DNA from 3 places in the Propionispora vibrioides genome. Region 1 is predicted to be linked to each of the others. Evidence: riboswitches for the same ligand, from Rfam matches in the RefSeq annotation. Region 1 holds a riboswitch; each other region holds the start of a gene.
The links. Region 1 has a riboswitch for lysine ahead of BMW43_RS07875 (amino acid permease). Riboswitches for the same ligand answer to the same signal wherever they lie in the genome.

Region 1 (4,933 bases):
GGCAAAAGGCCTGTTATTCCGCAGCGGGAGCTACGGCAGCCCTTTTTTTCAGGAAAATTTCATGGAACAGGTAAATGGCTGCCAGCAATGGAAAGCCGGTATACAGCACGATACGCTGGGATTCGTCGAAGTACAGACTGATAATGACGACCATGTTCAGCCCGATGGCCAGCATCGGTACCAGCGGATAGCAGGGCGTCCGGAATACCAGTTCCTTCACCGAACCGCCTGCCGCCAGAAATTTCTTGCGGAAATTCATCTGGCACCAGCCAATAATAACCCAGATCAGGCAGCCGGTCAGGCCGGTACTGGCCATTAGCCACAGATAGACGGTGTCTGCCGCATATTCACTGGTCAGCAGCGACAGGCATGCCAGAATCAGCGTAGCAATAACGCCGTAAAAAGGAACACCGTTGCGGTTCAGTTGACCAAGAAAGCGGGGTGCCAGACCTTCCTGGGCCATTGACCACAATAACCGCGAACAGGCGTAAAGGGCGGAATTGCCGGCCGATAATGCCGAAGTAAGCACCACAAAGCTCATAATATCCTGAGCGATGGGAATGCCAATGCGTCCGAACACGTGAGCAAAGGGACTTTCCAATACGCCGGCTTCCTGCCAGGGAATCGTTCCGGCCAGAATAATCATCGCCAAAATGTAGAAAATCATAATCCTGTAGGTAATGCCGCGAATGACACGGGGCACGTTTTTGCCCGGTTCCTTGCATTCGCCTGCCGCAATGCCCACCAGTTCAGCTCCCTGAAAGGAGTAGGAAACGGCAATCATCGTCAGAAACACCGCCGAAAACCCATTGGGGAAAATACCGCCGCCGGTATTGAAATTGCTGAGTCCAATAGCCCCTTCATGACCGGTAAAACCGAACATCAGGCCGGCTCCGGCAACAATGAAAGTCACAATAGCGGCAACCTTGATGCCGGCAAACCAGAACTCAGCCTCGCCGTAGGCCTTGACGGAAATAACATTCAATAAAGCCAGTCCCAGTGCAAAAATGCCGCTCCACACCCAGGTGTCGACCTGGGGAAACCAGTTATGCATGATAATTCCGGCCGCCGTAAAATCGGCAGCAATGCAGACCGCCCAGTTAATCCAGTACAGCCAACCGGTGGTAAAGCCTACGCCAGGCGAAATAAACTGGGACGCATAGCTTTGAAACGAGCCGGAAACCGGCATAGCCACCGAAAGCTCCGCCAGACAGAGCAGCACCATATACATAACAAAGCCGCCAAACAAATATCCGATGATGGCACCAGCCGGGCCGGCCTGGCTGATCGTCTGTCCCGAACCTAAAAACAAGCCGGTGCCGATCGTCCCGCCAATGGAAATCATCATCAAATGGCGCGATTTCATCTCCCGCTTTAGTTCCGGTTTGGCCGGGCAAAGCTCTTTCAAAATATCTTCCTGCTTATACATATAATACCTCCTAGTCTTAATGACCTGCAGCCTACCCGCCATAACCGATTCCTTCCGCTCACACACAAAAAAAAACGGTCGTGAGCCATCTCACAACCGTACGATTACCGCATAAACCAGCGCAGTAAAACTTTCTGTGAGATAGCGCTTCATCCAATGGTGGGAAACCCGGATGACAGTGTTGTATTTATTCAATACAACCCCAGCAGCCGCCCTGGCCAGGGCACGGCCGCTTCGGCGGGTATTCCTCCCCTGCAGTTTATCGCCAGCCAGCTCACTGCAGTTTCATAATCCCCGCACCTCTATCTGATCACCGTATTAAACTAACTTTTATTATACTTGATCACCTGTATTTTAGGAAGAGACTTTTACGTTTTTGTGCTAAAAATAAAAACAAATTCCGGACTTTGTACACTAAATTGCTATTTTTAATAGTTTCGTACAGGCTCACTTTGCCGTTTGGCCTTTACCTGATAACCGATGTACAGGCAAAGCAGCCAGGCCGGTGCGATATAGAGCGAATACCGCATATCGGGAATTAAAGCCATGATGACTAAAATGGAGGCCAGAAAAGCCAGGCTGATATAGGACGAAAAGGGATACAAGGGCAGCTTGTAGGTCAGTACCACTTTTTCGGCCTCTTTTTGCTGCCGGAATTTAAGCTGTACCAACAGGATCATAGCCCAGTTGATGATAATGGCGATAGTCGCCACAGCCATTAAATACAAAAACACCCGGTCCGGATCGATATAGCTGAGTAAAACGGCAAACAGCGTAACGCCTGACGATACCAAAATGGCAGCTACCGGAACACCGGAGGTATTCAATTTGGCGAACAGCCGCGGGGCATTTCCCTGCAGGGCCAGACCGTACAACATCCGGCCATTGCTGTATAGTGCACTGTTATAGGTGGACAGGGCAGCCGTCAGCACAACTGCGTTCAACAAATGGGCTGCAGCCGGAATACCCACATGGGTAAAGATTTGCACAAAAGGGCTGCCTTGAGTCCCCATTTCATTCCAGGGGAAAATAGCCAAAATAACGGTCAACGCTCCGACGTAGAATAATAAAATCCGCCAAACCACCTGATTGATTGCCTGAGGGATGGACTTCTTCGGGTTTTCCGCTTCACCGGCGGTAATACCGATCAGTTCCACGCCGCCAAAAGAAAACATGGCCATGACCAACGATAAAATAACGCCGTAAACACCGTTAGGCAAAAAGCCGCCATGCTGCCAGAGATTACCCAGACCAATCGGCACGCCGCCGTGGCCAAAGCCGAAAACAATAATAGCTACACCAAACACAATCATGCCGACAATAGCCAGCACCTTGATAATGGCAAACCAAAACTCAAACTCGCCGAAGGCTTTCACATGAATGAGATTGATGGCGGTAATTGCCACCAGGCAGACCAGCGCCGATACCCAGATGGGGATATCCGGCAGCCAGTAATTCACATAAGTGCCGACAACGGCAAGCTCCGCCATACTGACTACAATATAGTTGAACCAGTAATTCCAGCCACCAATAAACCCGGGCAGCTCACCCCAGTATTGGTAGGCATACTGACTGAAGGAACCCGATACCGGCTGTTCCACCGACATCTCACCCAAGGCCCGCATGATAAAGAAAATAATGATGCCGCCGATTAAGTACGATACCGTAATGGCCGGTCCCGCCAGCTTGATGACTGAGGCCGAGCCGTAAAACAAGCCTGTGCCGATGGCGCCGCCCAGCGCAATCATCTGAATATGACGGTTTTTAAGACCCCGCTGAATGTTTCCTTCCTCCGCATTAGGATGGTTCATGCTTACTTCACTCCACTTCCGTTACTTTTTTCTCCCAACTTATTTACACTCAGTAAATTATACATAACTATGTCCTCTGTGTAAAGTACACAATCACCCTATTTAACGCTGTTATCCCTGTCTACTGGCGACAGACATAGAAAAACATACCGCATACACAGCCGATCCGGCGCCTATTATCTGATTTTTTCAGCCGCCCACTGTGTTCTCCCGGAAAACACAACCGTCCGGCAATCCAGTTGCTAATCCGAACCGAAAAAACATAAAAACGGGCTGATCGCGCCGCTTTCGCGCGCCCAGCCCGCCTTATTATAAGCTATAAGCATTCCATTTAGCCTGTCCCAAGGAGTTTTCTCCGTCCTGTGTCGTTATTGTCAACCGGCCTACTCCGGTATACCTCTTTCCTTGGCCTTTGCCCTACGGGAAATCTGCTCGTCATCATCCTACAGGATTAGAGCTGATACGGTACTAGATCACTTTTTTCCTCTCCCGCATAAAGCGGACAAACTGCTCGGTTAGCTGCGGATCAAACTGGCCGCCGCTGCCTGTTTCAACATGAGCCACGCCCTGCGCCCTGGTCATAACAGCGCCATAGGGACGTTCATGAGTAACGGTGTCAAATACATCGATCAGCGAAAACAACCTGGCCAGCAGGGGAATTTTATCACCCTTTATGCCATAAGGATAACCCTTGCCATCCCAGCGTTCATGAAGAGCCAAAATAACCTCGGCCAACACCGCCTCCCCGATGGCCTGCGCCATTCGGTAGCCGATATCGCTGTGGCTTTTGACCAGTTCCCATTCCTCAGTTGACAAGGTTGTCTGTTTCCCCAGTATATCCCTGGGGATGGCCACTTTGCCAATATCGTGGAGTGCCGACAGCAGCACCAGCGGTTTCATATCCGGCCCGTCCATATCCAGGCCGATATACGTGGCAAACTCAGCGGCCAACTGACACACTCTGGCGCTGTGCCCGGCTTCTTCAAAGCAACGGGTATGCAGGGTATTTTCCATACCCATGATGATTTCCCGCCGCACTGTCCGGCTTTCCAGCAGCTTATGGCTGTACATCCGGCTTTCCGCGATACCGAACAATTCGGCCAGGGTAGCAAAGCCGTCCTCCCTGGTCGCCATGCCAATGGCGGCACTCAATGGAATAGGGGTGTTCGCCCGTTGCCGGCAGGCCGTCCGGATTTTGCAGCAAACCGCTTCGCATTCCTGACTGCTTGTGAGCGGCTGTAAGATCAAGAACTCATCGCCGCCCCAGCGGACAATAATATCGGTGGAACGGCTGGACTGTTTCAACACCTCGGCCATCGCCATCAGCAGGCTGTCGCCCTCGTGATGACCGAATACGTCATTTACCAGTTTAAGCCCGTTCATATCTATCAGAATGACACTTAACGGCGAAAACTCCATCTTTTCCAGTTCGGCGCGCATCATTTCAATATAAGCCCGGTTATATAGAGTAGTCAGTTTGTCATGGTAACTGAGATACCTGATTTTTTCTTCTGCTTTCTGCTTATCGCTGATATCGGTCAATACCAGCATGATCACCTGGCGATTAATGCCGTCACAGGGCTGTAAAATCTGTTTGCATTCCACATAGACCACTTTCCGGTTGATATGAAAAACCGGTGGCAATTGCTGCAACAGCTCATTCCCTTCAGTTTCATCGACCAGAAACACCTGA
Region 2 (4,933 bases), on a different contig from region 1:
GCCATGGTTGATGCGGTAAATACCATCTATAAGCAAGACAAGGCTTTTCCGGTCAGGGACTTTCTGGCGGCAATCAGCGTAGGCGTCATTGGCAGCGAAACAGCCCTGGATCTTTGCTATGAAGAGGATTCTCATGCCGCCGTGGATATGAATCTGGTAATGACCGGCAGCGGTACCTTTGTCGAGGTGCAGGGAACGGGAGAAAAAAGCGATTTCAGCCGCCAGCAGTTGAATGAAATGCTGAATTACGGTGAAAAAGGCATCCATGCATTGATTGATTACCAAAAGGACATTCTGGGGCCGCTGGCCTGGAAGGTAGGGCGTGAACCGTGAAAGAGATAGTGATTGCCAGCTATAATAAAGGGAAGGTCGCCGAGTTTAAGAAAGCCTTGGCTCATTTGCCGGTTACCGTGCTTTCCTTGGCCGACTTTGACCGTATTCCGGAGGCAGTGGAAACAGGCAGCACGTTTGCCGAGAATGCGGTGCTAAAAGCGCGGCATTATCAGGAATATACGAAAAAGGCCTGCCTGGCCGACGATTCGGGGCTGGCAGTGGCTGCTTTAAACGGAGCACCGGGGGTACTTTCCGCCCGGTATGCCGGAGAACAGGCTTCAGATACCCAAAATAACGAAAAGCTGCTGGCCGCTATGCAGCGGATAACTGACCGTCAAGCGCGGTTTTGCTGTGTACTGGCTTTTTTGGATACCGATGACACGCTTTTGACGACCGAAGGCTATTGTGAGGGAGTACTTCTTCAGGCGCCGCGGGGAACGGGCGGCTTTGGCTATGATCCCTTGTTTTTTATCCCGGCTTTAAACAAGAGCATGGCTGAAATTTCCTTGGAAGAAAAAAATAAAATCAGTCACCGCGGCATGGCTGTACGGCATATGGTGGATAAGATGGCGGGATATATGTCATGAAAAAGATCGGCGTTATCAGCGATACCCATGGCCGGGGCATTATGGTTAACCAAGCGGTAAAAGCGTTGCCGGATATGGATTTATGGCTTCATGCCGGGGATAACAGTCAGGACATCCGCTTTTTTGAAGGCTTAACAACGGTGCCGGTGGTGGCGGCGGCGGGAAATTGCGACGGTTATCATGCTACCGCCAAGTTAGATGAATTTTTAACCGTGGAGGGAAAAAGCATTTGGCTGACTCACGGTCATCGTTATGAAGTAAAATACGGCACACGGGAGCTGATTGAAAAGGCCCATAATCTTGCGGTCGATATTGTTATTTACGGGCACAGCCATATCCCCGATATTACCTGGGAAGGCGACTTGCTGGTTTTAAACCCGGGAAGCGCCGGCTTTCCGCGGGGCAACGTACCGACTTGCGCCCTGCTTGTGATTGATCAGGGCAAGGTTACGGCTCAGATCATTGATATCAGATAAGAATATATATTGACAGGATATAGGCATATCCTGTATGATAAATTACAAGTTTATATTATTTTGTGGTAGAGGTGCGGTCTATCAATAGTACCTGACGGAGTCTGGCGAACTGTGAAGCCAGGGAAAGGGATAGCCGCCGAAGCTGCAGTCTTGCCAGGGATTGCCGCTGGTCTTGTGTTTAAGAAATACCGGACTGTCGCTTGATGGATATCAAGGGGAGCGCTACTATCTTGCACGTGGGTAAAACTTCCTTTACCATTTCAGCGATTTGTGAGATTGTACGCAAGTCGCTTTTTGTGTTTTATGGCGGCTTCTTGTCCAACTATATTGAGGAGGTTTTAACATGGCGGAAAAGAAACTACCATTTTCTAAAGATGAAATTCACAGGATTATTGAGGAATATAAAACGCCTTTTCATATTTATGATGAACAGGCTATCCGGGACAATGTGCGCGCTTTATTGAACGCCTTTGCCTGGGCGCCTGAATTTAAGGAGTATTTTGCCGTAAAAGCGACTCCCAATCCTTCCATTATGGAAGTTTTGCGGGAAGAAGGCGTTGGGGCCGACTGCAGTTCGCTGGCGGAACTTTTGCTGGCGGAAAGAGCCGGGCTGCAGGGAGAAGAGATTATCCTTACCTCCAATGATACGCCGGCCATTGAATTTAAGAAAGCCCGTGAAATGGGTGCCGTGATCAATCTGGACGATATCAGTCATATCGATTATCTGGAAAGACATGCCGGCATCCCAGAGGTGCTTTGCTTCCGCTATAATCCGGGCCCGCTCCGGGAAGGCGGCAATGCTATCATCGGCAATCCGGAGGAATCCAAATACGGACTGACCAGAAAACAATTACTGTCGGCCCTGGCCATTGTGAAGGAAAAAGGGGTAAAACGCTTTGGCCTTCATACCATGGTTGCTTCCAATGAACTTGATCATAATTTCTTTATTGAAACCGCTCATATGATGTTCGATCTAGTGTTGGAAGTCAACCGGTCATTGGGTATCCGCATAGAGTTTGTCAATTTCGGCGGCGGTATCGGTATTCCGTACCGGCCGGAGCAGGAAGCAGTCGATCTTGAACGTCTGGGCCAGGGTATCAAGCAGGCGTATGAGGAAAAGATCGTGGCTAACGGACTGCATCCTTTAAAACTGGCGATGGAATGCGGCCGTATGGTTACCGGTCCTTATGGTTATCTGGTATCCACCGTTTTGCATAAAAAGGAAATCTACAAAAATTATGTCGGACTTGATGCCTGCATGGCCAACCTGATGCGTCCCGGACTTTATGGGGCCTATCATCATATTTCGGTAGTCGGCAAGGAAGACTGGCCGAAAGGGTATATTTACGACGTAACCGGCTCGCTTTGCGAAAATAATGATAAGTTTGCCATTAACCGCAAGCTGCCAATGATTGATATCGGCGATGTCGTGGTAATTCATGATGCCGGTGCCCATGGGCACGCTATGGGCTTCAATTATAATGGAAAGCTTCGCTCCGCTGAGTTGCTGCTGCGGCCGGACCGCAGTGTGAAATTGATTCGCCGCGCCGAAACAATTGAAGATTATTTTGCAACGCTAGAGTTTTAAAACAGAGAGTAGTGTTGAGAACGAGATTCTCGGCACTACTTTTTATCTTTTATTAGGGCATGCCTGAAAACCATCCGAAACGCCCCCTGACGGTAATTTTTACACCATACTTCGTTAACATTTTTTGCAATAGGGCCCACTATTCCTTCAAAATGTTGCCTTGTCTGGCGCAAAAATTACTCGCCACGGAACATTCCGTTAGCTCTCAGACACGCCCTAGGAAAGAACTGTGGGATTCCGATCGCTTTACGAATAGACAGTCCTAAAAAATCCGATAATATTGCCAAGAGTTTGCTTGTTTTTTTTGTTCAGAACAGAACAATAAATTGTTTACTGTTTTATGTAGATAATTGGCAAACCAATTTATCTATGGTATACTAAAGCGTAGATTGTACTGGTTAACGGTAGGTTACCTATGTGAGTGAAAATATGAACTTGCAGAAAATCCATCTAATAGGGTAGGATAAGCCGATAGACCAAGTTAACGTACAAATAAAAAATAACGGGGGGTATTGGATGCGCACGCTCGAGGTTGACCAAATTACGCAGGCAATAGCCAAGATGTGTATGGAGGCTTGCTATTATCTGCCGGAAGATGTTTACAGCGCACTGGTAAAGGGACAGCAAACCGAAGAATCTCCGCTGGGAAAAGACATTATCGGTCAAATTATTAAGAATGCCGACATTGCCAAAAATGAGGACAGGCCGATCTGCCAAGATACTGGCATGACGGTCATTTTTATGGAAATTGGACAGGATGTCCATTTTACCGGCGGCTGTTTGGAGGACGCGGTGAATGCTGGTGTAGCCAAAGGGTACACCGAGGGGTATCTTCGTAAATCCGTTGTGGCGGAACCGCTCTTTAATCGCAAAAATACTACGAATAATACACCTGCAGTACTTCACACGTCCATTGTTCCCGGTGACAAGGTAAAAATTAAACTGGCGCCGAAAGGCTTTGGCAGTGAAAACAAAAGTGCTTTAAAAATGCTTGTGCCAGCCGATGGTGTGGAAGGCGTGAAAAAGGTGGTTTTAGATACCATTATCCACGCCGGAGAAAATCCGTGTCCACCGATTGTCGTCGGTGTGGGAATCGGCGGAACGATGGAAAAAGCGGCATTGCTGTCGAAAAAGGCGCTGGTCCGTTCCATCAGTAAACGCAACGAGCATCCGGAATACGCTAAACTGGAAGAAGAACTGCTTGAATCAATTAATAAAATCGGTATTGGGCCGCAGCTTGGCGGAACGACCACCGCACTGGCTGTTAATATTGAGTGGTATCCGACTCATATTGCCGGTCTGCCCGTTTCTGTAAATATTAGCTGTCATGCTACACGGCATGCTGAGATTGAACTGTAGAGGAGGTGCTGTAAGATGAAAGAAAAAATTCGTATTACTACTCCGTTGACGGAAGAGCAGTCCCGCAAACTGAAAGCAGGCGACAGTGTACTGATTACGGGAACGATCTTCAGTGCCCGCGATGCAGCGCATAAAACGATGACGGAAGCCCTGGCCCGCGGTGAAAAATTGCCGGTGGACTGGAATAATCAAATTGTATATTATCTGGGACCTACTCCGGCTAAACCGGGTGATCCAATCGGTTCAGCAGGACCGACTACCTCGGGCCGTATGGATGCGTATACGCCGACCATGCTGGCGCAAGGGATTAAAGGCATGATTGGCAAGGGTTCGCGTTCGGCGGCTGTGGTGGATGCCATGAAAAAACATGGTGTTACCTATTTTGCGGCTGTTGGTGGCGCGGCGGCGTTAATCGCTAAATCCATTAAGAAATATGAAGTGCTGGCATACCCTGATCTGGGCCCTGAGGCAGTGGCTGCTTTGACGGTTGAAGATTTTCCGGCTATTGTGGTAATTGACTCGGAAGGCAACAGTTACTATGAAGAAGGTCAGAAACCCTATCGCAGACTGTAGAAAGAAACGGTGAATTT
Region 3 (4,933 bases), on a different contig from region 1:
GGCTCTGCCGCCTCTATCAAGAAGTTTGACCAGGCGATGGTGCGGGAATATTATGGCCGGTTTTATACACCGGACAACTTTGTCATCGCGGCGGCAGGCAATCTTGAGCACGGGAAATTGCTGCAATTAACGGAACGGTATTTTGGCAAACTAGCCGGACGCAAGGGTCAGGCGGCTGTAATGCCGCCGGAACTGCAGCCCGGATATAGCGTGTATAGTAAGGATACCGAGCAGGTGCATTTGTGTATAGGTATGCCGGGTGTGCCACAGGGGACGCCCGATGTGTACGGCATTCACATCTTAAATAATATTTTAGGCGGCGGGATCAGTTCCCGGCTGTTTCAGGCCATTCGTGAAGAACGTGGACTGGCCTATTCGGTCTATTCCTATCAGACCAATTACAGTGATGCCGGCTTATTTTCCGTCTATGCCGGAACCAGGCCGGGCAATCTTGCTCAGGTTCTTGAATTGATCCTGCAAAATGTAGCCGATTTAAGGGAGCAAGGGATCGATGAAAAAACGTTGGCTAAAACCAAGGAGCAATTAAAGGGAAGCCTGCTATTGGGGCTGGAAAGTTCGAGCAGCAGAATGTCACGGCTCGGTAAGCTGGAAATCAGTCTGGGACGCTATATCACGCTGGACGAGGTAGTGGCCAAAATTGAGCGGGTGACGCTGGACGATATCAGACGAATTGCGGCCGATTTGTTTGATCCACAGCGAATGTGTTTTACGGCACTGGGACCTGTGGACGAGTCAATCTGGTCATAAAGCTGACAATCGAAAAGCTGACGATTAGGAGAAAAGTGATGAGACAGCGGGGATTTGAATTGGTTTCGGCATATGAACGTTCCGGTATTGCTTTACCGGAGCGAAAAACGGCCTGCAGTGCCGGCTATGATCTGGCGGCGGCTGTAGCGGAGGAGCTGCCGCCTGGCAAACTGGCGCTCATCCCGACAGGTTTGAAAGCCTATATGGAAACTGATGAATTTTTGGGTATTCACATCCGTTCAAGTTTGGCGATCAAACGGGGCGTGAGCCTGGCCAATAGTCAGGGCATTATTGATGCCGATTATTATAACAACCCTGATAACGAGGGGCACATTTTCATTGCCGTGCGCAACGACAGTGACAGTCCGGTACGGATTGAGCGGGGCGAACGGATTGCCCAGGGGATTTTTTATAAATACTTAACGGCAGATCATGATACGGAGCCGGCCGGCCAGCGTGCCGGCGGCTTCGGCAGCACGGGCCGGTAGGGTTCATTGTGAAAGGGGCTGTTGCGTTCAAAAGCAACAGCCTGTTTTGGTTTCCTGTTCGGCCTTTTCCGGAAACATACGTTCCGCAGGATGAAAAATTGCCGGCTTACGTTAAGAAATCCATTTGTTTGAGCGAAGCGAGTTTATGGATTTTAGTAAGCCGGCAATTTTTCAAGTATGTTGGAGGACAGGCCTAGCCCTTTTGGTTCTTTTGGGGCAATGCCAAAAGAACGATAAGTTATTTTTTCACATATACAGGCTGTTATAAATAAACAAATCATTTGGCGACAGCCCTTTTTCTATACATATTTTTTTATGCTCCGCCATACGATGTAAGGACACTGGCAGTGGAGGTGCGGGGTTGATTAGCTTGCTTATTTTCTTTACACTGGCGCTTATGCTGCCTGTATCCATCTGGCTGCGCATGTGCTGGCTGCGGCAGCAGGCCGGCAAGGTGGAACCCAAGGCATCCCCTTTGTCGCTGGCTGTGCAGGAGCTGCTGGCGGCGGCTGGCGGCATTTATCTGTCGCTCATTATGTTGCTTTCGTTTTTAAAGATTGATGTTCCGGAAAAGATCCTGTTGCTGGGCGTTGCTATGGACCCGCTGCCTTGTCTGGCCATCGGCCTGGCCATCGTGCAGCCCCTGGTTATGCGCCTTTTTAACAAGAATTAGGAGTGAAAGAAAATATGAGGTTAAGTGAATTATCGGGAAAAGAAGTCATCAATATCGGTGACGGAGCGCGGCTGGGAGTCATTAACGAGTGTGAGCTTACGTTTGATGCCAGGACCGGAGAGATTGACTCCATGATTCTGCCGGTGAGTCAGAGCTTTTTGCATTTTTTAAGTGATACGAAGGTTTCCGCCATTCCCTGGGACAGTGTTAAAAAAATTGGCGACGATGTCATAATCATTGAGTTGCAGCAGGCGGGAGAAGTATCGAATTCCCGCATGTTTCGTCGAGCCGGCAATACATAGTAAGCGGCGGAATGGACAAACTAACATGGTAGAATTGGATTTTGTCCAATTCATACTTCAATGTTAGGAGGTCTGTTTATGAACAATTCCGGAAGCAACCAGTCTTCTACGCAACAAACTGCCAACAGTGCAGTCGTTAACAGTTACGCCGGCGCTTCCTCAGGCAGCGGCCAGAACGCCGCCGGTGCGCAGGGACAGGCAACAAACGGCATGCAGGCACAAAATGCCTCACAGAATCAAACAGCTACCTCAAGCAGCAGTCAGAATGCCGGTGCGTCAAACAGCACCCAGTCTTCGCAAGCTGCCGGTAAAGGAACGAAAAGTGTCGTTGGGGTATTTAAGTCACGCAGTAGCGCCGAGCAGGCTGCTCAGCAATTGCGTCAACAGGGTTTTACCACTGAAGAGATCAATCTGGTCAGCAAAAAGCAGGAAGGAGAAGGCAAAACCGAATATTATAACGATGATATTACCGACGGTGCTTTGACGGGCGGCACCATTGGCGGTATTGGCGGTCTGCTACTGGGTGCCGGGGCTATGGCTATTCCGGGGATTGGTCCGGTCATCGCCGCCGGTCCGATTGCGGCAGCCATCAGTGGTGTTGTGGCTGGCGGTATTGCCGGCGGCCTGATTGATTGGGGCATTCCGGCTGAGGCTAGTCACCGGTATGAGGAAAGTGTGGCCCAGGGCAATACGCTGGCCGTTATCCGCGCCGACGCTGCCAAGGTAAATGCCGCCGCACAGGTATTGCGGCAAAACGGGGCCAGTGAAGTGGAAAGTCACAATACCAAATAGTGATTGTAAAATCTGGAACTGACTAAACGGTTCCAGCGGTTAACTCGCCTTTACTCCGTAGGAGTAAAGGCGAGTTAAGCGGCGGTCGGTGATTTTTTTCGCAAAAAGATTGACACTGATGGAACGCTTAGTATACAATGTACGTAAAATAAATAGACCTCATCCTGCGCGGGGTGGAGTAGAGGTGCGAACAAGATGAGTACTTTCAGCTAGAGTGGTGTCGATGATCTGAAAGGAAAGGGTTGTTTGCCGAAGTATAGCAAGGCGGCCAAGCCTTGTATACTGGTCTTACATCGAATAGGTTTAAGACTGTCACCAAAGTGGTATTTGGTGGAGCGCTATCTCAAATCGACGGCAGGGGATATTCTTTTGTTATATTTCCTGATGTCATGGTTTTGGCTGTCTAATCACAAATAAGACAGCCGGTGAGATAAGCATTCACCGGCTGTCTTTTATTATTTTAGGAGGTGGACTTTTGTGATTAGAGTAATGGTGTGCGGCGCATACGGCAAAATGGGCCGTGAAGTGTTGAAGGCTGTATATAATGACAAGGAATTGGAACTGGTCGGTGCTATGGATGTGAACTCCAGCTTTGCCGATGCCGGCGAACTGATCGGTATAGGCAAGATCGGCGTCACGGTAGGCAAGGATTTACAGACGGTTATCAGCGAGACCAAACCGCAGGTTATGGTTGATTTTACTAATCCCGCCGCAGTGATGCCCAACATTCGCACAGCTATTACTTGTGGCGTAAGTCCTGTTGTGGGCACAACCGGTTTATCAGCGGATGATTTGGCAGAAGTAGGGCGGTTATGCAGCGATAAAAAGGTCAACGCGTTGATTGCGCCTAACTTTGCCATCGGGGCTGTATTGATGATGAAAATGGCGCAGGACGCGGCAAAATATCTTCCTCATGTGGAAATTATCGAGCTGCATCATGATCAGAAGCTGGATGCTCCCTCCGGTACGGCGCTGCGGACGGCCCAGTTGATTGCCGAAAAGCGGGGTTTCTTAAAACAGGGCCATCCGAACGAAGAGGAAAAACTGGCCGGTGCCCGAGGCAGTGAACTGGAGGGTATCCGTATCCATAGCGTCAGACTGCCTGGCTATGTCGCCCACCAGGAGGTTATTTTCGGTGGCTTGGGGCAGACTTTGACCATCCGTCATGATTCGATCTCCCGTGAGTCGTTCATGCCCGGCGTGGTGCTTGCCTGCAAGCGGGTACTTACTATCACGGGCCTGGTTTGCGGCCTGGAGAACATTTTGGACTAATGCATAATATGGTGAGTATGAACGGTGCTAGGGCGTGTCTTCAAACTAACGGAATGATCCATGGCGAGTGATTTTTGCGCCAGACGAGATAAAATTTTGCAGGAATAGCGGCCCCTATTTCCAAAAATTTTAGCGAAGTATGGCACAAAAAGCGCTGTCAGGGAGCGTTTCGGATAGTTTAAAGACACGCACTACAGGAAAAGGAGCGATTGGGAATGAAAAAATATAATGTTGCAATACTCGGGGCTACTGGCGCAGTAGGCAAGGAATTTCTGGAACTGATTGAAGAGCGTAATTTTCCGTTTGCCGAATTGAAGCTGTTGGCTTCCTCCCGTTCGGCAGGTAAAAAAATCGACTTTATGGGAAAAACTTATACTGTGGAAGAAGCCAAACCGGAATCATTTGACAATGTACAGATTGCTTTGTTTGCCGGCGGTGCGGCGAGCAAGACTCTGGCACCCGAGGCTGTAAAGCGTGGTGCCGTCGTCATCGACAATTCCAGCGCCTTTCGCATGGACCCGAAGGTGCCCTTGGTCATTCCCGAGGTGAATCCTGAGGCGATCAAGGAACATCAGGGCATTATCGCCAATCCGAACTGTTCTACCATTATTATGCTGATGGCATTAAAGCCGATTTAT

Region 2: linked by a shared signal. The riboswitch ahead of BMW43_RS02935 (diaminopimelate decarboxylase family protein) and the one ahead of BMW43_RS07875 (amino acid permease) in region 1 are both predicted to bind lysine.
Region 3: linked by a shared signal. The riboswitch ahead of dapB (4-hydroxy-tetrahydrodipicolinate reductase) and the one ahead of BMW43_RS07875 (amino acid permease) in region 1 are both predicted to bind lysine.

The regions. Positions count from the first base shown of each region.
Region 1 covers NZ_FODY01000007.1:92,720-97,652, forward strand. The annotation lists gene BMW43_RS07875 (amino acid permease) at 14-1,429, opposite strand; lysine riboswitch at 1,564-1,742, opposite strand; gene BMW43_RS07880 (amino acid permease) at 1,858-3,240, opposite strand; gene BMW43_RS07885 (sensor domain-containing diguanylate cyclase/phosphohydrolase) at 3,709-4,933, opposite strand, start outside.
Region 2 covers NZ_FODY01000002.1:220,474-225,406, reverse strand. The annotation lists gene rph (ribonuclease PH) at 1-333, shown strand, start outside; gene BMW43_RS02945 (XTP/dITP diphosphatase) at 330-920, shown strand; gene BMW43_RS02940 (metallophosphoesterase) at 917-1,396, shown strand; lysine riboswitch at 1,455-1,629, shown strand; gene BMW43_RS02935 (diaminopimelate decarboxylase family protein) at 1,740-2,984, shown strand; gene BMW43_RS02930 (fumarate hydratase) at 3,501-4,343, shown strand; gene BMW43_RS02925 (Fe-S-containing hydro-lyase) at 4,359-4,916, shown strand.
Region 3 covers NZ_FODY01000005.1:111,614-116,546, reverse strand. The annotation lists gene BMW43_RS06175 (M16 family metallopeptidase) at 1-768, shown strand, start outside; gene dut (dUTP diphosphatase) at 807-1,256, shown strand; gene BMW43_RS06160 (hypothetical protein) at 1,618-1,929, shown strand; gene BMW43_RS06155 (YlmC/YmxH family sporulation protein) at 1,944-2,231, shown strand; gene BMW43_RS06150 (hypothetical protein) at 2,310-3,023, shown strand; lysine riboswitch at 3,195-3,372, shown strand; gene dapB (4-hydroxy-tetrahydrodipicolinate reductase) at 3,501-4,295, shown strand; gene BMW43_RS06140 (aspartate-semialdehyde dehydrogenase) at 4,511-4,933, shown strand, end outside.